DNA from 3 places in the Enterocloster bolteae genome. Region 3 is predicted to be linked to each of the others. Evidence: predicted binding sites of a transcription regulator. Region 3 holds the regulator's gene; each other region holds the start of a gene.
What was found. The regulator Rex, encoded in region 3, represses fermentation and respiration genes when NADH is low (regulators of the CRP and FNR family bind a similar motif). The targets are predictions, from matches to a motif close to ATTGTTAANTANTTAACAAT.
Positions count from the first base shown of each region.

Region 1: a site for Rex is predicted at 2,731-2,750, ahead of gap (type I glyceraldehyde-3-phosphate dehydrogenase). Genes of this name have one in related genera too.
Region 2: a site for Rex is predicted at 2,928-2,947, ahead of fucO (lactaldehyde reductase). Genes of this name have one in related genera too.

Region 1 is NZ_CP022464.2:2,208,391-2,218,345, reverse strand. It holds gene tpiA (triose-phosphate isomerase) at 1-286, opposite strand, end outside; gene CGC65_RS10415 (phosphoglycerate kinase) at 337-1,554, opposite strand; gene gap (type I glyceraldehyde-3-phosphate dehydrogenase) at 1,664-2,695, opposite strand; gene CGC65_RS10405 (histidinol-phosphatase HisJ family protein) at 2,973-3,782, shown strand; gene CGC65_RS10400 (peptidoglycan recognition protein family protein) at 3,886-4,875, opposite strand; gene CGC65_RS10395 (sigma-70 family RNA polymerase sigma factor) at 5,066-5,617, shown strand; gene rsiV (anti-sigma-V factor RsiV) at 5,586-6,458, shown strand; gene CGC65_RS10385 (hypothetical protein) at 6,540-6,722, shown strand; gene CGC65_RS10380 (hypothetical protein) at 6,729-6,908, shown strand; tRNA gene CGC65_RS10370 (tRNA-Ser) at 7,098-7,186, opposite strand; gene CGC65_RS10365 (DUF6612 family protein) at 7,307-8,110, opposite strand; gene CGC65_RS10360 (N-acetylmuramoyl-L-alanine amidase) at 8,223-9,584, opposite strand; gene mnmA (tRNA 2-thiouridine(34) synthase MnmA) at 9,581-9,955, opposite strand, start outside.
Region 2 is NZ_CP022464.2:4,623,087-4,633,041, reverse strand. It holds gene CGC65_RS21460 (hypothetical protein) at 1-2,068, shown strand, start outside; gene CGC65_RS21455 (TetR/AcrR family transcriptional regulator C-terminal domain-containing protein) at 2,221-2,787, shown strand; gene fucO (lactaldehyde reductase) at 3,021-4,169, shown strand; gene CGC65_RS21445 (KamA family radical SAM protein) at 4,302-5,399, opposite strand; gene CGC65_RS21440 (DUF7402 domain-containing protein) at 5,615-6,415, shown strand; gene CGC65_RS21435 (MFS transporter) at 6,507-7,706, shown strand; gene CGC65_RS21430 (Na/Pi cotransporter family protein) at 8,101-9,765, shown strand.
Region 3 is NZ_CP022464.2:2,880,532-2,890,486, reverse strand. It holds gene CGC65_RS13420 (bifunctional ADP-dependent NAD(P)H-hydrate dehydratase/NAD(P)H-hydrate epimerase) at 1-1,463, opposite strand, end outside; gene acpS (holo-ACP synthase) at 1,423-1,842, opposite strand; gene CGC65_RS13410 (redox-sensing transcriptional repressor Rex) at 1,863-2,525, opposite strand; gene abc-f (ribosomal protection-like ABC-F family protein) at 2,689-4,641, shown strand; gene CGC65_RS13400 (hypothetical protein) at 4,664-4,900, shown strand; gene CGC65_RS13395 (MFS transporter) at 5,106-6,362, opposite strand; gene CGC65_RS13390 (M20 metallopeptidase family protein) at 6,359-7,555, opposite strand; gene CGC65_RS13385 (MalY/PatB family protein) at 7,594-8,751, opposite strand; gene CGC65_RS13380 (DUF819 family protein) at 8,859-9,955, opposite strand, start outside.

The DNA of each region.
Region 1 (9,955 bases), 670 kb from region 3:
AATGACCGATGATTACGTACTTAACGCCGGCGTCTACCAGCATGTTGGGAGAAATCTCGCCTGTATAAGCGCCCTTCTCCTCATAGTACATGTTCTCGGCTCCGATACAGATATTGGATCCCTTAGCTGCTTCCATAGCAGGAATAATGTCAATGGCAGGCACACAGAATACCACATCCACATCCTCATTCGCTACCAATGGCTTTAACTCGTTTACAAGGGCAACCGCCTCTGACGGAGTCATGTTCATCTTCCAGTTGCCTGCTATAATTTTCTTTCTTGACATTGTATTTTACCTCTCCCTTTCACACTGTAATCACTTATGGGAAAACCGAATTAAGCTTTGTTGTCAGCTGCAGCCACACCTGGCAGTTCCTTGCCCTCCAGGAATTCCAGGGAAGCGCCGCCGCCGGTGGAGATATGGGTCATCTTATCAGCAAAGCCCAGTCTCTTCACAGCATTGACAGAGTCGCCGCCGCCGATAACCGTGGTGGCATCTGCCAGTTCAGCAACCGCACGGCATACTTCCAGTGTGCCTTCTGCGAAGTTGGAGAACTCGAACACGCCCATAGGTCCATTCCACACAACCGTCTTGGCGCCCTGCAGTGCTTCCTTGTAAAGCGCGATGGTCTTAGGTCCGATGTCAAATCCTGACCAGCCTGCGTCAATTACATCCACTACTTTATGCTCGGTGTCGTTGGAGAATTCCTTTCCTTCCACATGATCAACAGGAAGCAGCAGCTTAACGCCCTTCTCTTCTGCCTTCTTAATCATCTCCAGTGCATAGTCCAGCTTATCTGCCTCACATAAGGAATTGCCGATTTCCTGGCCCTGTGCCTTTGCAAAGGTGTAAGCCATACCTCCGCCGATAATCAGGGTGTCAACCTTGTCTAACAGGTTGTTAATTACATTAATCTTATCGGAAACCTTGGCGCCGCCCAGAATGGCCACGAATGGACGAACCGGATTCTCAACCGCCTGTCCTAAGAACCTGATTTCCTTTTCCATCAGGTATCCCACCACGTTCTCCTTGGTAAATCTGGTAACGCCTACGTTGGAGCAGTGTGCCCTGTGGGCTGTGCCGAATGCGTCGTTTACGAAAATGCCGTCGCACAGGTCAGCCAGCTCTTTTGCATAAGCCTCGCTTGCAGCATCGCCGTCTTTGAATTTGGTCTCCTCAACTCTGTAACGGGTATTCTGAAGAAGCAGAACCTCTCCGTCCTTTAACTCAGCAGCTACCTTCTGTGTCTCAGGCCCTGTTACCTTTGGATCGTCCACAAACTTAACCTCTACGCCCAGTCTTTCGCTCAGAGCAGGAGCAACAGGAGCAAGGCTCATCTCCGGAACGGGCTCGCCCTTTGGCTTGCCTAAATGGGAGCACAGGATAACCTTGGCGCCCTGGTCAAGAAGCTTCTTTATGGTAGGGATGGCTCCGTCAATACGGTTATAGTTCTGGATAACGCCTTCCTTTAACGGAACGTTGAAATCACAGCGTACCAGTACTTTTTTTCCCTGTAAATCTTTTAAATCATCAACTGTTTTCTTGTTTAACATATTTCTTTCCCCTTTCAGAGTCATTGATACATTTGGCGAACAAAGGGCCCGGCCCAAACGACCGGACCCTTCATGAGTCTACTTAGAAATTACTGTCCTGTTGTCACAATTAGCCTAACTCAGCAAAGTACTTGATTGTCCTTACCATCTGGCTTGTGTAGGAGTTCTCATTGTCATACCATGAAACAACCTGTACTTCATACAGATCATCTGCAATCTGAGCTACCATGGTCTGTGTTGCATCGAACAGAGAACCATATCTCATGCCGATAACGTCGGAAGATACGATGGCATCCTCATTGTATCCAAAGGACTCGCTGGCAGCTGCCTTCATAGCTGCGTTGATGTCTTCCTTTGTAACACCAGCCTTCTTAACAACAGCTGTTAAGATTGTGGTGGAACCGGTTGGTACAGGTACACGCTGTGCGGAACCGATTAACTTGCCGTTCAGCTCTGGGATAACCAGGCCGATAGCCTTAGCTGCACCAGTGGAGTTAGGAACGATGTTAGCTGCGCCGGCTCTTGCTCTTCTTAAATCGCCTTTTCTGTGTGGTCCGTCCAGAATCATCTGATCGCCTGTGTAAGCGTGGATGGTGGACATGATACCGCTCTGGATAGGAGCATAATCATTCAGAGCCTTAGCCATAGGAGCTAAGCAGTTTGTTGTACAGGAAGCTGCGGAGATAATCTTATCATCAGCTGTCAGTACATTCTCATTAACGCTGTATACAATAGTAGGAAGGTCATTGCCTGCAGGAGCGGAGATAACAACTTTCTTAGCGCCTGCCTCGATGTGTGCCTGAGCTTTGTCCTTAGAGCAGTAGAATCCTGTACACTCCAGAACTACGTCTACGCCGATTTCGCCCCATGGAAGATCAGCAGCCTTTGGCTCCTTGTAGATGGTGATTTTCTTGCCGTCTACAGTGATGGAATCCTCTCCAGCCTCAACAGTGTGCAGACCCTGGCCATAAACGCCGGCATATCCACCCTGTGCTGTATCATACTTTAACAGATGAGCTAACATCTTAGGATCGGTTAAGTCATTGATAGCTACTACATCGTAACCTTCTGCTCCGAACATCTGACGGAAAGCCAGACGTCCAATACGTCCAAATCCATTAATCGCTACTTTTACTGCCATGATTCAATTCCTCCTAGTTTGTTAAAAAATATATTATTGTTAAATATTAATCAACTTCTCTCTATTGTAATCAATTTCTAAAGAAATGGCAAGTCCTTTTTTTATTTTTACGGATCTTTGACCTTTTTATACGAAGAAAAGACTGGAATCTTGCCATTCGGGTATTTTCTGCTATAATGTTGTTATGAAATGCGTATGAAAATGCCGGTATTAATAAAAATACTGCTGTTTTTTATTAAGAAGCTATTATTTATATAGAAGCAAAGGAGAAGCTCCGATGATATACGACTGCCATCTGCACACTGAATTTTCCGGTGACTCCAACACCCCCATCAGCCTGCAGATTGAGAAAGCCATAGAACTGGGCATGAAGGAGATGTGCATTACCGACCACCACGACTACGATTCCGGATTCTGCGACTGTGATTTTATCCTGGATATCCCCACCTATCTCACGTCCCTGCGCATGCTCCAGGCAGAGTACAGGGACCGCATCCGCATCAACATCGGAATCGAGCTGGGACTTCAGGATCATCTTAAGGAATATTTGGATCACTTTGTAAAGCGCTATGGGGATTCCTTTGATTTCATCATCGGATCCAGCCATTTTGTAAAGAGCATGGACCCATATGACCCGGAATACTGGAACAAGCGGGGCGAGGTGCCCGGCTTTGAGGATTTCTTTGAAGCCTCCCTGGTGCGTGTCAGAGACCTGTGCCGCACCTTTGATTCCTTTGGCCATCTGGATTATGCGGTGCGCTACGCTCCCCACCAGAATGACTTTTACGACTACCGGCATCTGAGCCAGTGGATTGACCCTCTCTTAAAGATTCTTATTGAAAACGGCAAATCCCTGGAGTGCAACACAGGCGGTTTCAAGTACGGCCTGGGCCAGCCCAATCCCTGCCGGAAGATTCTCATGCGCTACCGGGAGCTGGGAGGCGAGATGATAACCATTGGTTCCGACGCCCATACCCCGGAATATGTGGGTTATGCCTTTGACACCTGCCGCGAACTGCTGTCTGACTGCGGTTATAGATATTTTACCGTGTACCATGGCAGAAAGCCGGAATTCATTCCTCTTTAGCCGGAAGTTTCCGTCTGCGTCTGAAAACGCCGTACAATCTTTTACCTCAAGACTGTACGGCATTTATTATATTTATGTATTTAGTTTAATATGTCTATGCACCTCATCCCGCACTTTCCGTCTTCATGGCCGTCTTTACATCCTTAAGAAACTGCTCCCATGCGTCCTCATGCTCCACATAATACTTGGGGCAGAGTTTTTCATTCACATCATAATGGCGTATAACGTCCCCGGGCGTCAGTTTCAGCTGCCTGCAGAGGAAGGCTGTCAAATCCACCAGGGATTCATAGGTGGCATCATTGAACTTTCCGCTGTCGTCCGGATGGCACACCTCTATGGCGACTGTGGTGTTGTTTAAAGGGGCATTGGCATAGGCAATCTCATTTACAGGGATGCACTGGATAACTTCACCTTCCAGCCCCACCACAAAATGGCTGCTGGCAGACGAACCGCTTTTTTGCGGGTCCTGGTCAGCCAGGCTGTCAAAATAGTCCCTGTTATTCTTGGCCGTGGAGCCGGGATTGGCCACATAGTGTATGACAATCTTATCCACCTTCTGACGCCCCACGTCCGGTCTGGAAAATATATTCTTCCTTATAAAATCCTGCTCTACATAATCCGGCACCTCCACCGCCTTCAAATCCACGGTATAAGGCCGCTCCCATCCCCAGAGGTAATAGCCTCCGCCCAGACCGGCGCCGGCGCCCAATATGAGCACCAGCAAAAGTGCAAGGAAGGACACGCCTTTGCCCGAACGGTTCCGGTGTTCTCCTGAGCCTGAATTTCCTGCTTTTTTACTTCTTTGGGACCGGTCAGCCTTCTTTCCGGTGTTCTGGACCTCCTGCGCCGTTCTGTCAGCAGACTTTCTGGCTGCAGATGTTCTGGCTGCAGACGTTCTGGCCTCCGGCGCCCCATCTCCTATACCGGGCTTTCTCCTGGAAATCCGCTCTCGTCTGGGCCTGCCCCCTATGTAGGAATCCCCCACAGGAGGATTCTGCCGGCCTGACGCAGGCCTGTTGGGCTCCAGCGGTACCTGCCGGATATCTTCGTATTCTCTCATCCTGTCTATATCGTTGGTCCGTTCCTCTTTCATCCTTTCGTACACCTTTCATTGATTCATGTTCCGCTGATTCTGTCACATGAACAATATAACATTTTTCAGCTTAAAACACAATGGATGTTGCATTTTATAAACCAATCTGTAAAATCTTAAAATAGATGCAACTTTATCCCCGCCTCAGACGTCTAACAGTCAGAAGGATACGAAAGGAGGATGCAGATACATGGGCTTATACAACAATACGGCGGAAACAGAACGTCTCCTTACAGAAAATTATGAACGCTACTACCGCCTGGCATTTAAGCTGATGCGAAACCAGGATGATGCCCTGGATGTAGTCCAGGAAAGCGCCTATCGGGCAATTAAGGACTGCAAAGGGGTCAGAAATAAAGACTACCTGTCCACATGGATTTACCGGATCGTGGTCAACACAAGCCTGGATATGCTGCGCAGGAAAAAGAAAGAAACACCCACAGAAGAAATGCCGGAGACTCCCACAGAGGACCATTACCAGGACCTGGACTTAAAACAGATGATAAAACGGCTGGATGACAAAAGCAGGACCGTCATCATACTGCGGTATTTTGAGGATCTTAAATTAGAAGATATTGCTGATATAGTAGGTGAAAATCTCAATACAGTAAAGGCCAGGCTTTACCGTACCCTGAAAAAACTAAGGCTGGAACTGGAGCCAATGCCCTTGGGCGCAAACCAGAACCATTTTTCAGAAAGGAGCCATGCTCATGAAACAGGAAGAAAACAGACCGATGGATAAGCTGAAATCAGATTATGAAAGCATACCGGTTCCAACGGAAGCAAAGGAACGCATGCTTGCGGGCATTGCCCAGGCAAAAAAAGAACAGAAAGGTGTGATTATCATGAAATTCGCAAAAAAAACAGGCGGGGCCGCTGCCGCTGCCATGATTGCCATTACCGTGCTGGCCAACGCCACTCCGGCCCTTGCCAATGCCATGGAACAGATTCCGGTCATTGGATCCATTGCAAAGGTGGTAACCTTCCGCACCTATGAAGATAAAAAAGATAATTTTGAGGCAGATATCAAGGTTCCCCAGGTGACGATTGAAGGGACCGAGGGCGCCCAGGTACCGGCCAACAAATCCATAGAGGATTACGGCAATGAGCTTATCGCCATGTACGAGGAAGAATTGTCCAGGGACAACGGAGAGGGGCACTATGGCCTGGATTCACAGTATAAAGTGGTGACAGACAACAGCAAATACCTGTCCATCCGCATTGATACCACCCTTACCATGGCCAGCGGCACTCAGTTTGTCAAGGTATTTACCATAGATAAGGCTACCGGCAGCATCATCTCCTTAAAAGACCTGTTCCATGACCGTCCGGAAATGCTGGAGGCCGTCAGCGATAATATAAAAAGCCAGATGGCTCAACAGATGGCAAAGGATGACTCTGTGGTGTACTTCTACCAATCCGATATGCCGGATGAGGATTTCAAGGGACTAACAGGCGATGAAAGTTATTACTTCAATGAAAACGGCGAACTTGTGATTACCTTTAATGAATATGATGTGGCGCCGGGATACATGGGTGCCGTACAATTCACCATTCCCGGTTCCGTTACAGGTACATTTTAAATACCGAATCCTGCTAAATACCCAATCCTGCCATGCATATTTTCCATCCCCGCCTTCCATACTAATCCTGAGGTGATGAATATGATAGAGCGAGATGAACTTCCCATTGGATTTACCATGGAGCTGGCCATGAATCCCGAAGCCATGAGCCGTTTCTCCGGTCTTACGGAGCCGGAGCAGAAACAGGTGGTAAACAGGGCCAGAAACATAATGAGCCATGAGGAAATGCGCAACTACGTGGAAAATATGTTTACGGAAGGATGATGGCACATGGACAGAATACAGACACCCGGAAAGCAGGATCCCGGCAGACAGGAACCCCTGGAACTTCCAGGAAGAAACAGCAGCACCTATGGGGATGGAGACATTCCTGAAATAGATTTACCCGGTGCTGATAACGCCACCCATGATTTTCCTCAGGAATTTCCTGAAAACCGCATGCAGTCCTGATGAATCAGGGCTGCATTTTTCCGCGCACTTTTACCCCCTTCCTTCCCGGGCCGGTGCAGATGCCTGCAATCGTCACAGCACAAAACAGCACAATGCCCGGAGGACCGCAGATACGGCCCGCTCCGGGCATTGTGCTGGTATGTGTTCTGTTTCAGGTACAGTCCTTACGGACTGTCCTCATTGCATAAACGGAGGAGGAGGGATTTGAACCCTCGCGCCGGTGCTACCGACCTACTGGTGTTCGAAGCCAGACCCTTCAGCCACTTGGGTACTCCTCCAAAAAAATGCCAACTACTGCATTATACACTAAAATCCGTGTTTTGTGTAGTAGTTGGCGTTAATTTTTTAGACATTTTCGCAAATTCTAAAACTGCCTTTCATACAGCCTCAAATTTCCTCTAACTGGCTGCTGCCTGCATCTCGGTATATTCCGCAGGATTTGGAACAGGCACATCCACGGGCTGGCCGGGATCCGCTATTCCCACATCGCCGTCCAGATTCACACTGAAGGTCTCACCCTGCATGGTCATATCCATATCCATCTTAAGGCGCATCTTAATGCAGTCGCCGGCCGGATTAACCACATATTCTCCGCGGATATTGTGAAGCTTCATATCAAGGCCGTCCAGCATGCCTGTAAGTCCGGTGGAACCCAGTACCATCTGCATGTACTCGTTCATCTTGGCATCATTGATGGTATAGCCGATGACCTTGTTCTCTCCCTCATCCCACAGGCTAAAGTCTCCAACCAAATCTTCCGGCACATCGAATGCCTTGGATGACGCCAGGGCCTGGTTCATCATGTCTCCCATGGCCACAGGGTACTTAACCTTCTGGCCCAGCATATCCATGTAGATATAACCGTCCAGATAATACATGGAATAGGTGATAGGCTCACTTTCCGGAACCGTCATACGGCAATAGGCCATGTAGCGCATCTGGCTGGGATCCTGTATATGATTCATCTTCATATTCATCTCCAGCCGCATATCAACGGGATCAATACCTTCATTCTCAAACAGGCTGCCTGACATCTTCATCTTGAAATCGTAAAAGGCGTTCATATCCGTCATGTTCTGGTTTCTGGCTTCCACTGCCTTGTACAGCTCCAATGCTTCCTGTGACTGGGCCGCATAGGCGGTCATGGGACATAAAAGGGCAACTCCCAGAACCACTGCCGCCAGACGTTTCATCAATTTCATGTAATCCCTCCTTGTCTTAAACAAACCTTTGGTGTTATGTCCATTGTAACGCATCAGGTATTATTTGTAAATGTGGAAGGATTTACGTTTTCCTTACATTTACAATTGTTCTTTATTGTCCAAAATACTGGTTCACCCCGGCCACCAGTCCGTCTGCCAGCGTGGCCAGCGTGGCCGAAGAGTGGTCGGATGCCTTATCTCCCAGCTCTATATCCACAGAAGGCACCGTGGAAAAGGAAGTCTGGGTCAGATCCATGGCCATGGAGCCGCCGGAAAATATCTTGACTCCCGCCCCCTTAAGGCCAGCCACCAGGCTTTCACCAAGGGCGTTGTGCTGCTGCCAGTGGGACTTTACAGGTTCCATGCTGCGGTATGATTCCACATTGGGAACACTCATGTAAAATGCCCCTTTGTTATTGGTGGTGGAATCCCAGTGAAGGGCAATATGGCAGTCGCTTGCATTGTTGGCAATGACGGTTCTGGCTATGTTGTCCAGCTGGACATCGTCGCTCTCCCGGATCATCAGCACATCATATCCTGCCGCCAGCAGCTTATCCTTAAGTATTTTTGCCATGGACAGCGTCACCTTACTCTCAGGAGTTCCGTCAGAAAAGGTCATGCCGCCTGACACGGCTGCCGCAGAGGTGGCCCCTGCGCCGGTAGTGCCTCCGGTTACCTTGGGAGTGCCGTCGGGATGACACTGCGTCTTGACAGAAGCTCCCCCCTTTGTTCCATGACCCGCGTTGACACAAACCGTAATGCCTTTGGGACTGGCTGCCTCGGAACGGTACAGGACTGCCGCACCCGAATTAATCTTGGAAAACTCCGCGTATTTCCACGAAGGATTCAGGGTTACCTCCCCGCTGTCCACACATGCCTGAGGCGGCAAAGCTGCGGTCTCCGGAACCTGGGTGGTTATATATCCCGATGATATGTAGCCCGCTGTCCCATTATAATCAATTCTGGTCCATTGCTCTCCCTTCCCGGTGCGCTTTAGCGCTGTCCCGGGACTGGCGTATGTAAGAATGTTGGAATCATCCCCGGTATCGCAGGCAGAGCGTATACGCACACTGCCGCCGTCTGATGATTTCACATAAACCGTGTCCGACACATCCTCAAATTGGGGCATGGGGGCTGTGGTCCGCTCTGTGTCCAGTTTGATGGTCTCAGCCTTATTGCCATTATCCGCACTGCCTTCTCCCTGTACAGCTGAGGCCCCGACGGCTGCCGGGCTCTCCCGGCTCCAGGACGCCTCCCCGCCTTCGGACTGGATTCTGGCCTTCATCTCGCTGCTGGACTCATAGTTTTGGCAACCGGTCAGTCCCATGCCGGCGGCCAGGATGCCTGCCAGACCAATGGCGGCCAGACCATTTGCCCGCCGTTTGCTGCGTGCCGTTCCGTTATGTTCTATTCTGTCTGTGGGCGCCCCGCTGCTTTTACATCCGGCGCTTCTTTCTCTTATCTTCCGCTTCATCTTATTATGGTACCTCCGCCTGCCACATAATCCCCGTCGTAGAATACCACGGCCTGCCCGGGAGTCACAGCCCGGACCGGCTCATGGAAACAGCATTCCACCATATCATCCCCGATTTCGCGGATGGTACAGGGGCTTCCTCTGTGGCTGTATCTGATTTTGGCCATGACGTCCATGGGCTTTCCGTGAAGTCCGTCAACTGCCATCCAGTTCAGTTTATCGCAGCGGAGCACATTTGTAAATACATCCTCATTGTTACCGATGACAACTTCATTCGTTTCAGGGCGTATTTCCACCACGAAAACAGGGCGTCCCATGGAAAGGTTCAGCCCCTTTCTCTGGCCCACCGTATAGTGTGTAATGCCCCGATG
Region 2 (9,955 bases), 1.7 Mb from region 3:
GGATACGTGGCAGGATGCAGGGGATGAGCTTTACGACAGCCTGGAGCAGCTGGCAAAGTCTGTGGAGAACATGCGGCAGGGCGTGAACCAGGTCCGCCAGGGTATGGACTCAGCGGAGAGCGCCAGACAGAAGTGGAGTAATTCCAAGGACAGCATACTGGCCGGAAATGACCAGACGCTGGCAGCGCTTACATCGGTGTCACAGCAGATGGATACCATGATTCCCCATCTGCAGACAGCCAAGGACTGTGCCGAGGTGGTTCACAGCAGCATGAATGACATTGTCAACACGCTGGGAGACATGCAGGACCCTTTGAGAAAGCTGCAGACCAGACTTAAGAACATAGAAAACAGCGCAGGCGGTATCAGCAGCGATTTGCCGGAACTCCAGAAGACCATGGAATCCATCATTGCGCTGGATACCCAGCTTCAGGCATCCCAGGACACACTGCTGACGTATCTCAGTCTGTATAAGAGTTCCAGCACCAAGGCCAGAAGGCTCTATGACGAGGAGCTGGATGAGGAAGAACTGGAAAACATGGAGGATGTGGATTACGGGACATCAAATGGCGGGAGCCATTCGTCATCCGGCGGAGGCAGCAGCCAGGAAAACACCCAGAATAATAATCAGGGGAATGACCAGGGAAGCGGAAATTCCGGCGGCAGTACGGAGGGGAAAGATAACCCGGATGGAAGTGCCGGAGGAAGCGGAAGCACAGACGGAAACGGAAGCACCAGCGGAACTGGGAGCGGGAGCGGAAATGCGGACGGAGGCGCAACCGGGAGCGGAAGCGGAGCCGGAAGCGGAAATACAACCGGAGGCGCAAGCACGGACGGAAGCACAACCGGGAGCGGAAGCGGAAATACAACCGGAGGTGGAAGTACGGACGGAAGCACAACCGGGAGCGGAAGCGGAAATACAACCGGAGGCGCAAGTACGGACGGAAGCGGAACTGGAGCCGGAAGCGGAAATACAACCGGAGGCGAAAGCACGGACGGAAGCACAACCGGGAGCGGAAGCGGAAATACAACCGGAGGCGGAAGTACGGACGGAAGCACAACCGGGAGCGGAAGCGGAAATACAACCGGAGGCGCAAGTACGGACGGAAGCGGAAATACAACCGGAGGCGAAAGCACCAACGGAAGCGCAACCGGGAGCAGCAGCGCAAGCGCAGCAGAAAGTGGAAATTCCAGCGGAAACTCCGGCAGTAACACCCCGGATACAGGCACTGCTATTAGCTCTGCCATAAATACAGGAAACACCGGCCTGGCAGGCCTGGCGGCCACCGCATCCATAGAGAAGAAAAACATCCCTCTGGTAAGCAGTATCGACCAGCAGGCCGCCGCAGAAGCCGCGATAGCCATTGAACAATCCCTGTATGACAAGGTGGCAGTCCTTCAGGATTTATCTGCCCGGAGCAAATCCCTGACAGACAAGATGGCGAACCTGATGGATGACACGTCTGATTCTGCGAAATACAGCGCCGAGATAGTTGACAATATGGATTATCTGATTGAGGATTTAAAGGCCCTCAATGATTCTCTGGACGTATATTATCCGGATCTCCAGACTGCCCTGGATGACTCCCAGGAACTGGTAAGGCGTACCACAGATGCCCTCAACAATGGAATCAGCACCCTGACTATCATCCAGAACACATTAAAAGACAGCAGCGATGATTTTGACGCGGCTGCCAGGGACAGCCTGCGCGGCAGTATGGAACTTCTGGATAAAAGCCTGAACATCCTGGACAGCACCACGGTGATGCGCCAGGCCGGACGCACCATGAAGGATACCATTGACAATGAGCTGGATAAGTTTGATACAGATAACCGTTTCCTGTTTATGGATCCGTCCGCAGACAAGGTATCCTTTACCTCGGACCGGAACAAACCGCCCAAGACACTGCAGATTGTCATGCGCACCGATGAGATCAGCGTGGACGACGACACGGCCAAGACCGCGGATGCAGAGGTGGAAAAGGCCAAGGAAAGCCCCTTAAGGCGGATGTGGAATGTGCTGGTACAGATGTGGAAGGCAATGGTAAGCATTTTCAAAAACAGGTAGAAGCCTGTCTCAAAATTTGATATACTGTCCATAGAAGCAGCGGGCAGTGCAGCGCAACCAGGGCTGCACTGCCTGTTGTGGCGCAGGGATATGTTACAAAATACACAGGTACCGGAGGGTTTCCGTGCAGTACCTGCCGCAGGAGGAATACCATGGCCGTTACAGGAAAGCAGGAGAAAACAAAATACAAGCTGGCTGAATCCGTTAAGGAGTGCATGAAGACAGCGCCCGTGGATAAGATTACGGTCAAAAATATTGTGGAGGGCTGCGGTGTGACCCGGCAGACCTTTTACCGGAATTTTCTGGACAAGTACGATCTGATAAACTGGTATTTTGACAAGCTGGTGCTTCAGTCTTTTGAGCAGATTGGCATGGGGCATACGGTGGGGGAGAGCCTGACCCGGAAGTTTGAGTTCATTCTCAATGAAAAGGTGTTTTTCACAGAAGCGTTCCGCTCCGATGACAGGAACTCATTAAAGGAACATGATTTTGAACTGATTCTCCAGTTTTATACGGACCTGATTGCAAGAAAAACCAGCCAGCCTTTGGGCCGGGAGCTTCAGTTCCTTTTGGAGATGTACTGCCAGGGCTCTGTATACATGACGGTGAAGTGGGTTCTGGGAGGCATGAAGGACACACCCCGGGAAATGTCGGATAAGCTGGTGGAAGCCATGCCGCCAAAGCTGGCAGAGGTGTTCGGAAAATTGAAACTGCTTTAAGCCCCGGAAAGTCCCGGATATCCCCAGCCGCAGCAGAGACAGAACATGGTGATTATGCATAATCCTAAATGGTGAAACTGCACAAAACTTAAAGGAAAGTGACAGACAGGGATGTTTGTCACTTTTATTTTAAAACAGGACTTGTTATAATATTAACAAAAGCAACCAGGTAAATCCACGGACACTTAAGATGGGTCCGGCGGCATACTGTCAATGTAAAGGAGAAGAAAATCATGGCAAACAGAATCGTATTAAACGAGACATCCTATCACGGCGCAGGTGCAATCCAGGAGATTGCAAATGAGGCAAAGGCAAGGGGATTTAAGAAGGCTTTTGTATGTTCCGACCCTGACCTGATTAAGTTCAATGTAACCTGCAAGGTGACAAAGGTACTGGAGGATGCAGGACTGGCCTACGAGATTTATTCCAATATCAAACCTAACCCGACCATCGAGAACGTGCAGACCGGCGTTGCGGCTTTCAAGGCATCCGGAGCCGACTATATCATTGCCATTGGCGGCGGTTCCTCCATGGATACCTCCAAGGCTATCGGCGTTATCATCACCAACCCTGAATTCGAGGATGTGAGAAGTCTGGAAGGCGTTGCTCCGACCAAGAATCCGTGTGTGCCGATTATTGCAGTTCCCACCACAGCAGGCACCGCGGCGGAAGTTACCATTAACTACGTGATCACGGATGTGGAGAAAAAGCGTAAATTCGTATGCGTGGATACCCATGATATCCCGGTAGTGGCAGTGGTTGATCCGGAGATGATGTCTTCCATGCCCAAGGGACTGACAGCAGCTACCGGTATGGATGCCCTGACCCATGCAATCGAGGGCTATACCACAAAGGGTGCCTGGGAGATGACCGACATGTTTAACTTAAAAGCCATTGAAGTAATCGCCCGCAGCCTGAGGGATGCGGTGGAGAACAAGCCAGAGGGCAGGGAAGGCATGGCTTTGGGCCAGTATCTGACCGGAATGGGATTCTCCAACTGCGGTCTGGGCATTGTGCACTCCATGGCTCATGGCCTGGGCGCTTTATATGATACCCCCCACGGCGTTGCCAATGCCATCATCCTTCCAACCGTCATGGAATACAATGCGCCATGTACAGGAACCAAGTTTAAAGACATTGCCATTGCCATGGGCGTGGATGGTGTTGAGAATATGACACAGGAGGAATACCGCAAAGCAGCAGTGGACGCGGTAAAGAAACTGTCCGCTGACGTGGGAATCCCTGCTGACTTAAAGGAAATCCTTAAGCCAGAGGATGTGGACTTCCTGTCACAGTCTGCCATGGATGATGCCTGCCGCCCGGGCAATCCAAAGGATCCGTCCTTTGAGGATATCAAGAACCTGTATCTGTCACTGATGTAATTACATATACAGCCGCCTACGGCACAAAAAGGCCGCAGGACATGCCCCTGTTAGGGTATGTCCCGCGGCTTAACATTTGCCTGCGGCAAAGTCCTGCATGGGCCGGGAAACAGTCTGCGGCAAAGTCTGTTATCACCCCTGCAGCCACGCCTGTCCAGGTGCCAATTTCTCGCAGAATATACGGCCCTGGTCTTTTTCATATTTTGCCTGATGATATTTAAAAAGCATGTTTTTGTCGGGCATTTGGCCCAGGATTTCGATTTTACCGGTGACGTGGGACATGGCGTAGCGGATGCATTTGCCCTGGCCGTTCTGCATGTTTTTTGCCTCTTCCACAATGCGGCAGCCCTCTGTCAAAGGAATCTGGAACTGACTCTTTACCCCGGATACGGGACGGCACTGGAAAATGTAATAGGGAATGACACCGTATCTTGTCAGATTCTTTAACAGGGTTCCGAGACTCCCTGCGTCATCGTTGATTCCTTTTAACAGAACGGTCTGGTTCTTTACAATGATACCAGCGTCCATCAGGCACCGGATCGCTTTTACTGCTTGCGGAGTCAGTTCATTTGAATGGTTAAACTGGGTCACCACATAGATTTGTTTGATTTTTGTATAGCGGGCCAGAATATCCAGAAGTTCCGGGTCATCATAAATCCGCATAGGCAGCACCACCGGGGTGCGGGTGCCGAAACGGATTAGATCCAGATGTTTAATGGAGCTGAATGCCTCCAGATACCGGCGTATGATTTGATTGCTGTTCAGAAAGGAATCCCCGCCGGATATGAGCACATTGGTTATTTCAGGGTGGGAGACGATGTAGGCAGCCATCTGGTCCACATTTCCGGCTGTTTCGCCGCCGGAGATTCCCACCAGCCGCTTGCGGAAGCAATGCCTGCAATACATGGCGCACCGGTGGGTGGACAGGATGAGCGCCGTCTGCCTGTACTTGTGCTGCAGGCCGGGCAGCACTGTGTTATCCGCCTCCCCGCTGGTATCAAAGTCCCCCGACAGGTCGGTTTCACGAATGGAGGGTATAGACATCCTGAACACAGGATCCTGTTCCGGATTGTTCCAGTCAATAAGAGACAGATAGTATCTTGTGACTGTCATGGGAAACTGTTCCAGGATTCGGGTCATGTGTTCTTCCTCCTGGCTGGTAAGCCTCATATACGTTTTCAGTTCCTGGGCGCGGGTTACATTGTTTCTCAATGTTTCATTCCAATTCATCCAAACATCCCCTTCATTCATTATTTTTTCCATTATACCATCAGCAATATCAGGTTCTGATGAATAAAAAGTGAAGGTTTTGTAAATATTAGAATATTCGCTAATGCTTAAAATATTATAAAATTTCGCCTTTTTTGTATATGGTATTCCCTGGGACTCCATGGTAGAATGAAAGAACCCAAAAGAAATTGTTGGAAAGAGGAGTGTGTAAATATATGGGAATGCAGATTACAGTGAAGGATAAAAACGATGCGGTAAAGGCGGAGGCCGCAGGCAGGGAACAGGCCGTACTGGCATGGAAGGGTGAGTATGAGGAGGGAGACAGGATTATATTTTCTCTTCCGGAAAAGAACCGTTTCTATATCATACGTGTGGATGATACCATGGATGAAGCCTTTATCTATGGGGCGGGAAATGAGCTGGTTTATGAGGTTCCCTTTGCAGAGGGTAAGACATCCTATAACCCCAAATCATTTACAGGAGAGCGCCACTATCTGACTATGCGGTATGCCAGGGATTATGAAATTAAATCATACCGGAATCTGGCCAAGAACGTTATGGACCAGCACAGGGGCCAGGAATGTTATCCCCACGCCCACGCCAATGTGGAAACCAGGGGAGAGGCTGTGTTTGCGGCCCGCAACGCCATTGACGGTGTGACGGCAAACCTGTCCCATGGAAAGTGGCCATATGAGTCATGGGGAATCAATATGCAGGACGATGCCCAAATGACGCTGGAGTTTGGCCGCCCCGTGGATTTTGACCAGATTGTCCTCTATACAAGGGCTGACTTTCCTCATGACAACTGGTGGGAGAAGGTGACCTTTACCTTTTCCGACGGAACCTCTGAGACAGTGGAGCTTGAAAAGAGCGTTGAACCTCATATCATCAGCCTGGAGCGCAGGGGTATCACATGGCTTACCTTCGGACAGCTCATAAAGGCAGACGATCCGTCCCCCTTCCCTGCCCTGACACAGATTGAGGTCTATGGCCGGGAGCATGAGGCCGCGCTTTAGGGCTTTGCCGGAAGCGGAATGAAGGAAACGGAATGAAGGAAACGGAATAAAGAAAACGGAATGAAGGAAACGGGGAGGAGGGACCGCATAAGTGGCCCTTAAAGATAATTACAACCAAACATTGAATGCCAGCTGCCTGGGATATGTGGTCCAGGCAGTGGTCAATAATTTTGCTCCGCTTTTATTTCTCACTTTCCAGAAAAGCTATGGCATATCTCTGGCGCGCATTGCTATGCTGGTTACGGTGAATTTTGGCATTCAGCTTGCGGTGGACCTGTTGTCGGCGCGGTTTGTGGACAGGATTGGATACAGGACATGCATTGTGGCGGCTCATGTGTTCGCTGCCCTGGGGCTGGCCGGGCTGAGCTTTCTGCCGGATATGGTTCCGGGACATTTTGGAGGACTGCTTGTGTGCGTTGCCCTGTACGCAGTGGGGGGAGGTATCATAGAAGTACTGATCAGCCCCATTGTGGAAGCCTGTCCAACGGCCCGCAAAGATGCGGCCATGAGCCTGCTGCACTCTTTTTACTGCTGGGGGTCCGTGGCCGTGGTGGTACTGTCCACTGTCTTTTTTCAGACAGCGGGTCTGAACAGCTGGCGGGTATTGGCCCTTCTCTGGGCAGCAGTCCCTGTTATGAACGCTGTCCTGTTTTCGCGGGTTCCCATTCTGGCACTGACAGAGGATGGGCAGGAGATGGGGATTCGGGGACTGTTAAAAAGCAGCCTGTTCTGGCTTTTTATTTTTATTATGGTCTGCGCAGGGGCATCGGAACAGGCTATGAGCCAGTGGGCCTCCGCTTTTGCTGAATCAGGGCTTAATGTGTCAAAGACAGTGGGAGATCTGGCCGGACCTTGTATGTTTTCAATTCTCATGGGCATATCCAGGGCAATGTATGCCAGATACAGCCAGCGCATCCGTCTCACCGCCTTTATGACAGGCAGCGCCGTTTTGTGCATTTTCAGCTATGGGCTGGCGTCCACTGCCGCCAGCCCTGTTCTGGGACTGGCCGGCTGCGGGCTGTGCGGGTTTTCCGTGGGTATCCTGTGGCCGGGAGCATTCTCGCTGGCGTCCGTGAGCTGTCCGCGGGGCGGTACTGCCATGTTTGCCCTGCTGGCCCTGGCCGGGGATCTGGGATGTGCCGGCGGTCCGGCGCTGGTGGGACTCATAGCAGGGGCATCAGGAGGTAATTTGAAGGCGGGTCTGGCCGCAGCCGGCTGGATACCGGCAGTTCTTGCCATCGGTCTTTTAAAAATCATGTATAATAACAGGAAAAAACAATATACTCAATAAATGGATAATGGTGCGGCTCTGCTGCGGGGAGATTTGTAAATATATGTATTTCCAGAAGAAATTTTACACATAATTTACATAGACTTTACATTACTGGCGGGAAACGATATTGACGACATATGAAATATCCCGTATAATGAGTATGTGTAAAGAAGTCGTAAAGAAATGGTAAATAATCAGGAAAAGAGGCTATAGATATCATGGGAAACGCCCTGTGTGACGGATGCCGCAAGAATATGATAAAGGAGGCATAACCTGCGATCGTTTGTTTGGGATGGCGGGCTATGCCATATTTTTGCCCATTTTTACCCGGAATCATTCCGGAACACATAAGGTTATCCGTAAAATGATAATATAGCAGAAGCTAATTTCCTCGGACAAAAGGAGAAAACACATGGGAGTAGAATTGGTTTTAAGCCTGCTGGGCGGCCTGGCCCTGTTCATGTACGGCATGCAGATGATGAGTACCAATCTGGAAGCTGTGGCTGGAAACCGTATGAAGCAGATTCTGGAGCGCCTTACGGCAAACCGTTTTCTGGGAGTGCTGGTGGGGGCAGGAATCACAGCCCTGATTCAGTCGTCTTCAGCCACAACCGTCATGACAGTTGGATTTGTCAACTCGGGTCTTATGACACTTAAGCAGGCTGTATGGATTATCATGGGTGCCAATGTAGGTACCACCATTACGGGACAGCTGATTGCCCTGGACATAGGAGCATTGGCTCCGCTCATCGCCTTTGTGGGCGTTATGTCCCTGATTTTCGCGAAAAATAAAAAGGTACAGCATGTGGGAGGTATTATTGCCGGTATCGGCGTCCTGTTCATCGGCATGGGCATGATGAGCGATGCCATGGTTCCCCTGCGGGATTCCGAAACCTTCATCCATATGGTGACCAAGTTTTCCAATCCCCTTCTGGGAATCCTGGTAGGAGCGGTATTCACAGCCATTATCCAGTCCTCGTCTGCGTCTGTGGGTATCCTTCAGGCTCTGGCTATGGGCGGCGTCATCAACCTTCACAGTGCCGTGTTCGTGCTGTTCGGCCAGAATATCGGTACCTGTATTACAGCGCTTCTGGCTTCTGTGGGAACCAGCCGCAATGCAAAGCGCACCACCCTGATTCATCTGATGTTCAATGTGATTGGTACGGCCCTGTTTGTGACCCTGTGCATCCTGACTCCTTTTACGGACTTTGTGGTAAGCCTGACTCCGGATAATCCGGTGGCTCAGATTGCAAATGTCCATACTATTTTCAATATCAGCACCACCTTGATTCTTCTGCCCTTTGGCGCCCTTCTGGAGAAGATTGCCATTGCCATTCTTCCGGATAAGGCAGTTCCTGTAAAGGATGCGGACCAGTGGTTTGAGGGGCTTATGGCCTCCAAGCACCACCTTGGTATCTCCACCATTGCGATCAACCAGATTCATGACGAGATTAAGGGGATGCTGGCAACTGCGGCAGAGAATGTATCCCAGAGCTTCAAGGCTGTGGAGGAGGGAGCTTCGGAGGGAATCCAGGCCATCGCAGACCGGGAAGAGGAAATTGATTTAAGCAATATGAGACTGTCCCAGAAGATTTCCAAGATACTTGTGCTGGACCAGACGCCCAAGGATATTGACACCCTGAACCGGATGTATACCATTCTGGGAAATATTGAGCGGATCGGTGACCATGCCATGAACCTGGCGGAGTATGCCGAAACCATAGAGGCAAAAGGACTTCAGTTTTCCAATTACGCCAGGAAGGAATTTGCTGTCATGGAGGAAACCTGCCGGGAAGGCATGGAGCTTTTGAAGGCGGCGGCTGCCGGGGATACGCAGTCCCCGCTGTCAGAGGTGGCTGAGATTGAACAGAGGATTGACGATATCACCCGCAAGTTCCGGCAGAATCAGATTGACCGCATGCGGGAGGGAAACTGCAATGTGGAGTCCTCCATCCTGTATTCGGAAATGCTGACCGACTACGAGCGAATCGGTGATCATATGCTGAATATTGCCCAGGCCTATGACGCCATAGAGTGGTCAGGGGACAGGGGACAGACAGCGGCGGCAATCGCGTAAGCAGTGTAATCGAAATATAGAATTCGCAAGTACCACTTGAATCCGTAGTGCCATTAGAATCTGCATGTATGGGTTAAATAAATAACCTTAAAGCCCTGGGGGCGCCGTGATATTCACGGCCCCTCAGGGCTTTTTTGCATTTTCGGCGATTTATTACTTTTGTTTTTTGTATAGTGCATTTTGCATTGTG
Region 3 (9,955 bases):
GCCGCGTCCCCTGCCCGTCCATGAAGATATACACCCAGACAGGCCGCCTCCTCTTCCTCCATGCCAATGGCTATCAGACCTGCTATGATGCCTGTGAGCACGTCGCCGGAGCCTGCCTTTGCCATGGCGCTGTTGCCGCTGGAGTTGATGTACAGGTTCCCGTCCCGTCCCGCAGTCACAGTGGCGGCGTCCTTTAACACGCAGGTAAGGCCGTAGCGGCCCGCATACTCCAGGGCCGTGGCTGCCAGGTTCTCCTTAATCTGATCGATTCCCTCCCCTGTAAGACGGGCCATTTCTCCCAGATGGGGCGTCACGATAATGTTCTCTGTATAGTAGGAGGTAAGATATGGATGACCCGCTATGGCATTCAGGCCGTCGGCGTCAATGATGACAGGCACGAACGCGCTGGTCAGTATATCCTCCACCAGATATTCCACATAGGGTCCGTTTCCCAGTCCCGGTCCCAGCACCACCACGTCAGCCCATTCCATCTGGGCTTCTATCATCTTCCTGAATTCATCCCTGCCCTCCATGAGCTGGTCAGGGGTGTAGGTGGCTATGATGGCCTCAGGCAGGCGTTCCTGGAGAATCTGACGGTTTTCCTCCACCGTAAGCAGTTTTACCAGTCCCGCCCCTGTCCTGTATGCGGATAAAGCGCTCAGGTAGGCGGCCCCGCACATATTCTTAGAGCCTGCCACAATCAGCACCTTTCCAAAGGTTCCCTTGTTGGAATAGGCAGGGCGCCTGGGTATCCGTTTCAAATCATCATCACTGTAGGTAACGGCAAAATCTCCTGCCGCCGTCCCCTCTGCTTCCTTCACCGCCTCCAGGGCCTGTCCGGGAAATCCGATATCAGCCACCTCCACCCGGCCCGCGTACTCCCGGCCCGGATACAGGGCTGTCCCGGTTTTCTCCCATCCAAAGGTAACCGTCAGGTCCGCCCACAGGGCTATGCCCATGACAGTTCCCGTATCCCCATGAATGCCGGAAGGCACATCCACCGCCACAGTGCTGCGGATGGACTTGGACGCAAGCATTTCGATACACTGCCTGTAATCCCCCTCCACAGGGCGGCTCAGTCCCACGCCGAACACCGCGTCTATGAGAAGGCCGCATTCTTCCTTCTCCCCCTCCTGCCACGGCAGAGTGAAAAGTCCCACGTTGCCTGCAATCTTAAGCTGCGTCCTGAATTCCTCTGTTCCCTTATCCGGATTTCCCACCAGAAATACACGCACCGGATATCCTTTTAGATGAAGCATTCTGGCTGCCGCCACACCGTCGGCCCCGTTGTTGCCGGTGCCGCACACCGCCCAGATTACATCCCCCTTTTCCCACAGGCGCTCCGCTGCCAGGGCCACCTTAAGAGCTGCCCGCTCCATCAGGACCAGGGAGGGGATTCCTATGGTGTGGATGGTGTATGCGTCAATGGCCTTCATCTGTTTTCCCGTTACCAGCATCCTCATTTGGCTGTACCTCCTTTATCCTTCCTTCTCCCACTGCAAACGCCATGGCGTATTCCCTTGTATTGGTGATGGACACCTCCAGACGCTCCATTCCCATCTCCTGAAACCGCTTAAGGGCCCCTCTGTAAAGGCGGACATAGGGTTTTCCCATATCATCCCTGAGCACCTCCACGTCGATGGGCATGAAGGTCCGAAACCCTGTCCCCAAAGCCTTGGCAACCGCTTCCTTCACAGCAAAAGAGCCGGCCAGCTTAGAGGCGGACCCCTTTGCTTGCCGGCTTTCCATATCCGTAAATGTACGCACCACAAAATAATCCTTTTTACAGGCTTTTTCCATGCGTCTGATTTCAATTAAATCTGTTCCAACTCCAAGTATCATGGTGCTGTCTTCCTAAACATTTACTTTAACGCGTTCTTTTTCTCCTCCTGCAGGTCATACATGCTGCTGACCCGGTAGGAAAGACGCATCAGGCTCTCGGACAGGTGCACATTCTCCACCACCACATCCTCCGGTACCACCAAATCCGTATGGGCAAAATTCCAGATAGCCCTGATTCCCGCGTTTACCAGGCGGTCCGCAATCTCCGGCGCCTTTGTCTTCGGGATGGTCAGAGCAGCAATCTGAATCTCATTCTCCCTGATAAACGTTTCCAAATCATCCACGGAGCGAATCTCAATCCCTCTGATGACCAGGCCGATCAGTTTGGGGTTAATATCAAACATTCCCCTGATAACAAAGCCCCTGCGCTCAAAATTCGTATAGTTGGCAATGGCCTGTCCCAGGTTTCCTGCTCCGATGATGATCACATTGTGCTGTCTGTCAATCCCAAGTATTTTGGCGATCTCTGAATAGAGGTACTTAACATTATAACCGTAGCCCTGCTGGCCGAATCCGCCGAAATTATTCAGATCCTGACGGATCTGAGACGCGGTCACTTTCATTCTGGCGCTCAGCTCATTGGAGGATATGCGCTCCACACCTTCCTCTATTAATTCACCTAAATAACGGTAATAACGGGGCAGCCTGGATATGACTGCCTTCGAAATCTCCTTGCGTTCCATGATGTATCCACCTTCCCATTGTGCAATTCTGTCAAAACCTTAATAGTTCTATTATAAACACACGTCAAAAAAATGTCAAACCGTTTACATATGTTCTTGAAAAAATCGTCTCCGTATATTATACTTGGGAGAGCTAAATATGTCGTTTTTAAAGGAGTTTACCATGATTTTATCATGCAGCAATATAAGCAAATCATTTGGAGAGAAACATATATTAAAGCAGGTTTCCTTCCACCTGGAGGACCATGAAAAGGCAGCCATTGTCGGAATCAACGGCGCCGGCAAGTCCACTCTCCTCAAAATCATCATCGGGGAACTGGCCTGTGACGAGGGGTGCGTGGCCCTGAGCAAAGGGGCCTCCATCGGCTACCTGGCCCAGCACCAGGACCTGGACAGCGAGAGCACCATCCACGACGCCCTGCTGGAGGTCAAGCGCCCCATCCTTCAGATGGAAGAACGCATCCGCTCCCTGGAACTGGATATGAAAAGCGCGTCCGGCGAAGGTTTAGAAAACATGCTGGAGGAATACAGCCGCCTGACCCACCAGTTTGAGCTGGAGGGCGGTTATGCCTGCCGCAGTGAAATCACCGGCGTATTAAAGGGCCTTGGCTTTGCCGAGGAGGAATTTTCAAAGCCCATCAACGCCCTGTCCGGGGGCCAGAAAACCCGCGTATCCCTGGGCAAGCTTCTGCTGACCAAGCCTGACATCCTGCTCCTTGACGAGCCCACCAACCACCTGGATATGGAATCCATCGCCTGGCTGGAGACATACCTTAAGACCTACAGCGGCAGCGTAATCATCGTTGCCCATGACCGCTATTTCCTGGACCGGGTGGTGACAAAAATCGTGGAGCTGGACAATGGAACCGGGACCGTGTTCAGCGGCAATTACACGGCCTACAGCGACAAAAAAGCCATGCTTCGGGACGCCAGAATCCGGGCATACTTAAATCAGCAGCAGGAAATCAGGCACCAGGAGGCCGTCATTGCCAAGCTTAAATCCTTTAACCGGGAAAAATCCATCCGCAGGGCCGAGAGCCGGGAAAAGATGCTGGATAAAATCGACCGGCTGGAAAAGCCCATAGACATCGACGACTCCATGGATATCCGGCTGGAGCCGGATGTGGAAAGCGGCAAGGATGTGCTTACCGTTACCGGCCTGAGCAAGTCCTTTGACAGCCAGACCCTGTTCACAGACGTAAATTTTGAAATCAAGCGCGGGGAACGGGTGGCCATCATCGGCAACAACGGCACCGGCAAGACCACTCTCCTTAAAATCATCAACCAGCTGCTGCCCGCCGATGCCGGCGAGATACGTCTGGGCTCCAAGGTGCACATCGGCTACTACGACCAGGAACACCAGGTCCTTCATATGGATAAGACCTTGTTTGACGAAATCCAGGACACCTATCCCAGCATGAACAATACCCAGATCCGCAACACCCTGGCGTCCTTTCTCTTTACAGGGGATGATGTGTTCAAGTTGATCCGCGATTTAAGCGGCGGCGAGCGGGGCCGGGTCTCCCTGGCCAAGCTGATGCTTTCCGACGCCAATTTCCTGCTCCTTGACGAGCCCACCAACCATCTGGACATCACCTCCAAGGAAATCCTGGAAAGCGCCCTGTGCCGTTACACCGGAACTGTACTCTATGTATCCCACGACCGGTATTTCATCAACCGCACAGCCACCAGAATTCTGGACTTGACCGGACAGTCCCTGATTAACTATATCGGCAGCTATGACTATTATCTGGAGAAAAAGGATGTGGTGGAAGCCGCGTTTGCAGCCAGGAACAGCCGTACATCCGCAGTGTCCGGTTCCTCCCAGTCCCCGGACCGGCCGTCCCAGGGTTCCCCAAACGACCTGAAGCTGGAATGGAAAGCCCAGAAGGAAGAACAGGCCCGTATACGCAGGATTCAGAACGAGCTCAGAAAAACAGAGGAGTCCATTCACGCCCTGGAGACCAGGGACAGCGAGATCGACGCCCTCCTCACCCTGGAAGAGGTGTACACCGATGTGCCCCGGCTTATGGAACTGAATAAGGAAAAAGAGGAAATAGCCGGACAGCTGGAAAAGCTGTACCAGAGCTGGGAAGAATTGGCCGAGGAGGCCTGATGCCGCAGAAAGGAGCTGTTCAATGAAACTGAAACGTATATTTGCCCTCTTGGGGGCCGTCCTGCTGGCAGGACTGTTTATTCTGGCCATTGTGCTGGCTGTCATGGGCGCGCCGAAGAATTATCTCATGGCGGTTATCTTCTCCCTGGTGTTCATTCCCATCGTAATGTACGCCATGGGTCTTATGACCAGGGTGCTGAAACCATCCGATCCCCCGGAAGGCATGGATGAGGACGGGGATGCAGGGGATGAGCTGTGACAGCGGGAACCCGGTTCACTGTATAACTACAAAACAAGCTCCCTTATGAAAGACACGTTTCTCTGTCTCTCATGGAGGGAGCTTTTTATATCATGGCAGAACTCCGGGCTGAACCCTGGGCTGAAATCCGGGCTGAACCCTGGGCTGAAATCCGGGCTGAACCCCGGGCCGAATCCCGTGCTGGACTCCGGGCTAAATTTTGGTTTCAGCAGGCCGCCTGTTTTTTCAGGCTGCTTCTCACCAGCCCGTTTACCCAGAACACCCCCATCATGACAACAGACAGCAGGGCCGCGCCCTCATATGGGAAGCGTATATCCGAAGCTCCCGCAGTCCGGGCCATAAATCCCAGTACCAGGGGTGAGGAAAACTGTCCCAGGCTTCTCATGAACATGATGACAGAGCCTGCCGCCAGGGACTCATCCCTCTCACAGGCAATACACGCCTCCGCGTTAAAGGTTCCCACTGCCGAGGCAAGGGCAATTCCAAACAGAACCAGTCCCAGCATGGTCAATGCCAGACTGTTCTTCGCGTACAGGGACAGCAGTCCCCCAATGGAGCACAGCCATATGAAGGTGCCCATATACCTTCCCAGGAGTTTCTTAAGCTTTCCTATGTAAAGCCCTGTCACCAGGGAGCTTACAGTCTGGAAGGACATGATGATCCCCACCTTTTCCCCGCTGATCAGGCCCTCCGACAGAATGATGGAGGAACAGTTGTTCAGTATGGCAAAATAACCTACAAACACCACAAAGGTTCCGGCCCCATAGACCCATGTTTTCCTGATGACGCCAAGATTCCCCCTGGCCCGGCGCGCCCTGTCATCTCCCGCTGCTCCCCCGGCGCCGGTGACCGTCACATCAGGAATATGCTTAAGGCACAGCCACAGACATGGTATTCCAAACAGATACACCAGAAACACCGCCCGCCAGGATATGGCAGCCAGGTACCCGGCCAGCACCATGCATATGATGGATGAGACACTGGACCAGATGACAATGCCGCCATTTAAGCGGTGCTGTTCCTCCCTGGTGAAGAAATAGGACAGCAGCCCCACTGACAGGGGCATCATCAGCCCATATCCGGCTCCAATCAGGATTCTGGTCAGGACCAGGGTATAAATTCCGGAAGCCAGACCGCCCATAAGGCCGCCGGCCAGAAACAGGACCAGTCCCGCAGCGCAGAGCTTCCGGACAGAATAGCGTCTGCTGAGCCATGCAAAGGGAATGGCCACGGCAATTACCATCAGGGACGGCAGGGACACTATCATCTGCACCAGCACTCCGGGCGCATCCGGAAAACTCTGGCGTATGACACCCAGGGCAGGCGATATGCCAGTTCCTACCAGGGCATTGGCCATGGAAAGGCTCAGGATTGCCCACAGCACCATGGACCTGTTTTTCATTTCTGATTCTGTTTTTTTCACTTCTGTCATTTCTACTGCTGCATTGTCTTTCGCGCTCATACATCCTGCCTTTCCAGAAGATGGTACAGTGTGTTAATATAGACAGCCAAAGCCGGAACCATGGCATCCTCATCAATATCAAATCTGGGATTATGCAGACTGGCAGTCAGTCCTTTCTCCTCATTCTTCACTCCGAAGAAGAAAAAGGCGCCTTTGTATTTCCTGGTATACCAGGCAAAATCCTCTGATCCCATCTCAGGCTCCGGACGCTTCATCACCTTGTCCTGTCCCAATACCTCTGCCGCGGATTGGTAAATGGTATCCGTGATATCTCTGTCATTGGCAAAGGAGGGAAACGCAAAGGAATCCTCAAATTCACAGGTGATTTCGTTCATCCGGCTTAAGTCTCTTACAATCTGCTCCAGCCTGCCTGCTATATAGTCCCTCACCTGACCGTCGTGGGCCCGGTAGGTTCCTCCAAAGGTCAGCTCTGAGGGAAGGACATTTTTAGTGGACAGTACCCCGGCGTTTATAGAGCATACCGAGATAACGGCTGTCTTCATGGGCGGTATTTCCCTGGAACCTATATTCTGTATGGCCTGAATCATCTCCATGGCAATGGATATCAGGTCCTTCCCCTTATGGGGCGAAGCCGCATGGCACCCGGTTCCCTTAAGCTTTACCTCGAAAAAATCACCGCTGGCAAAAAAGCTTCCGTACCTGCATCCCATCACACCTGCCGGATATTGAGGCTGGCAGTGGGCTCCGAATATGGCGTCCACGCCGTCCAACACCCCTGAATCCACGATGAGCTTTGCCCCGCCAGGCGCAGGACCTTCCTCGGCAGGCTGGAAAATCAGTTTGACGCATCCGCCGGGAATCTGGTCCCTGTGCTCTGAAAGATAGGATGCCAGCCCCAGCAAAAGGGCTGTATGTACGTCGTGGCCGCAGGCATGGCATACCCCATCCCTGGCAGAGCGGTAAGGCACATCCTTCTCATCCTGCATCCCCAGGGCATCCATATCCGCCCTGACCGCTATGGTATTTCCCGGCCTGCCTGTTTCCAGGATTCCCAGGACAGCGCTTTCTGCAAATCCGGTGTGCACCTGAAATCCCAGCTTCTCCAGCACTCCCGCCACCATGGCCGATGTCTTTGGCAGATGAAATCCGGTTTCAGGACAGGAATGTATATTCCTTCTCCACTCCACCATCCTGTCCCTGTATTCCTGCACCTCATTCAGTAACCCCTGCATCCTGTCACACTTCCTTTCTCAGATCCGCTCACACATCATCAGCCAAATATGGTTTTCAGCCGTTCAAGGCCTTCCTTAAGCATGGCTCTCTGTGTACCGATATTGATACGAAGGAATCCATTTCCTTCTATTCCATAGTGGGAACCGTCATTGGGCGCCACACCTGCCCCTACCACCTTTTCCATGAGTTCCTTCTGGCTTAATCCCAGTGCCGTAAAACCCAGCCACATAAGATAGGTTCCATCCTGGACATATGTCTTTGCCGCAGGCAGGTTCTCCGCCACATACTCTGCCACAAACTGCGCATTTTCATATAAGTACTGATTCAGCTCATCCACATAGGCTGCCCCATGGCGGTAGGCCACCTCAAAGGCCTTAAGTCCGAACAGATCCACTCCCACATGAAACGCGGTGACCACCTTGTTCACCCTGCTATACAGTTCCGGATTCTTGATAATCAGGACAGAGGACTTAAGACCGGCAATATTAAAGGTTTTGCTGGGAGCCATGGCAGTGACGCTGCGCCCCGCCGCATCCTGGTTCACTGTCTGGTAAGGAATATGCTTGTGTCCCGGAAAAACCAGATCCGAGTGGATCTCGTCCGAAAATACCAGAACATGGTAGCGGCTGCACAAATCATTGAGTCTGGTCAGCTCCTCCATGGTCCACACACGGCCCACCGGGTTATGGGGGCTGCAAAGGATGAAGAGCTTAACCCCCTCCTTGAATTTCTCCTCCATGTCCTCAAAATCCATTTCATACCGTCCATGTTCAAGCTTCAGGGATGAGGTCACCAGGGTCCTCTCCTGCTGCTCAATCACCTTAAAAAACGGGTCGTAAACAGGCGTGTTTACCATCACCTTGTCCCCTTTTTCCGTCAGTGCATAGATGATGAAGGAACATGCGCAGACAACGCCTGGAATAGTAATCAGCTCCTCCCTCTTTATGTCAAAGTGATTGCGCGTTCTGTTCCATTCAATAAAGCTCTCGTAGTACCCCTCCGACGGGAACGTATACCCATAGGTCGGATGCTTTGCCCTCTCCGTCATGGCCCGGGTGATCTCCGGCAGTGTCTCAAAGTCCATGTCCGCGATTCCAAAGGGAATCAGATCCTTCCGGCCAAAATCTTTTTCCAGCCGGTCCCACTTAATTACCTCCGTATTATGTCTGTCAAATGTCCTGTCGAAATCATACATGTTTCCTTACCAACCTTTCTTAGTTACTTATCATTTATTGGGACGCATACCCGCAGGATGCGTCCCGCCTGATGGTATCTATCATACCCTCAGGCCCCCTCTCTTGTCTACCCCATCATAAGCAGCAGGTTACACATGCCCAGGCCCACAAAGGTTCCAATCATGGAGCCGATAGCTGCCATGATAACGGAGATAGACTGATAGGATTTACCATAAGCAGCCGCAACCACCGGTGCCGACGACACGCCGCCGATATTGGCGATGCTTGCAATTCCCAGTGTACACAAATCTACCTTCATAAGCTTTGCCACCAGGAACATGATGATTACATGTATCAGAAGCACAGTCACGCCGGACAGGAAGAATACGCCTGCATTGGCAAAGCTCCTTAAGTCCACATTGGAGGATGATACGGAAAGGGCAAAGATAGCCAGCGTTCCTCCTATCAGCTCCAGACCGTTTATATAGCCGAATTCCGTGGTGGTGCCGATGATGACGCCGATGGCTGTCACCATAAGATACAGCCATACCTGGGCGGGCACTGCGGGTATCAGCGCTCCTAAAAAGTCGCCCATATGGAAGCCGAACGCCACAATCACAAGGCCCACACCCATAATCATGAACAGATCCAGAGAAGTAGGAATCTGCTTTTCCCTCTTTGTCTCATCAAGCCTTGAGGCAATCACATCTATTTCCTCGGGTTTTCCGCCTGTCCACTTATTAAACCTGGCGGCAAAGGGAACCATGACAATCAATATGGTCATCCAGGGACGGAATATCAGGTTAATCAGCAGCAGTACATTGGCCAGGTTCTCATCGCTCAGCCCCACTGCCCCGGCAACCGCGTACAGGTTTTCAATGCCTCCCGTAAAGCTGGCGGTCCATGTGCCGAAGGACTGGGGAATCTGCTGCAGTCCCAGAGGACCGGCAAAGCACTTATATACCACCACCATGCCAATGCAGATACTCAGGGTGGTGCACAGGAATACGGCCAGCAGCTTGGGACCTATCTTTACCATCTTCTTGAAATCACACTGCACCGCGATACAGAATACCATGAAGGGAACCATGTATTCCAGGATATTGCTCCTCATGGAGCTGACGGCCTTATTGCTGAAAGACCATACACCAAAGGTATTGCAGCACACAACGATCAGGAATACAATAATGACCGGCGGCAGGAACTTATAAATCTTTAAGGGGT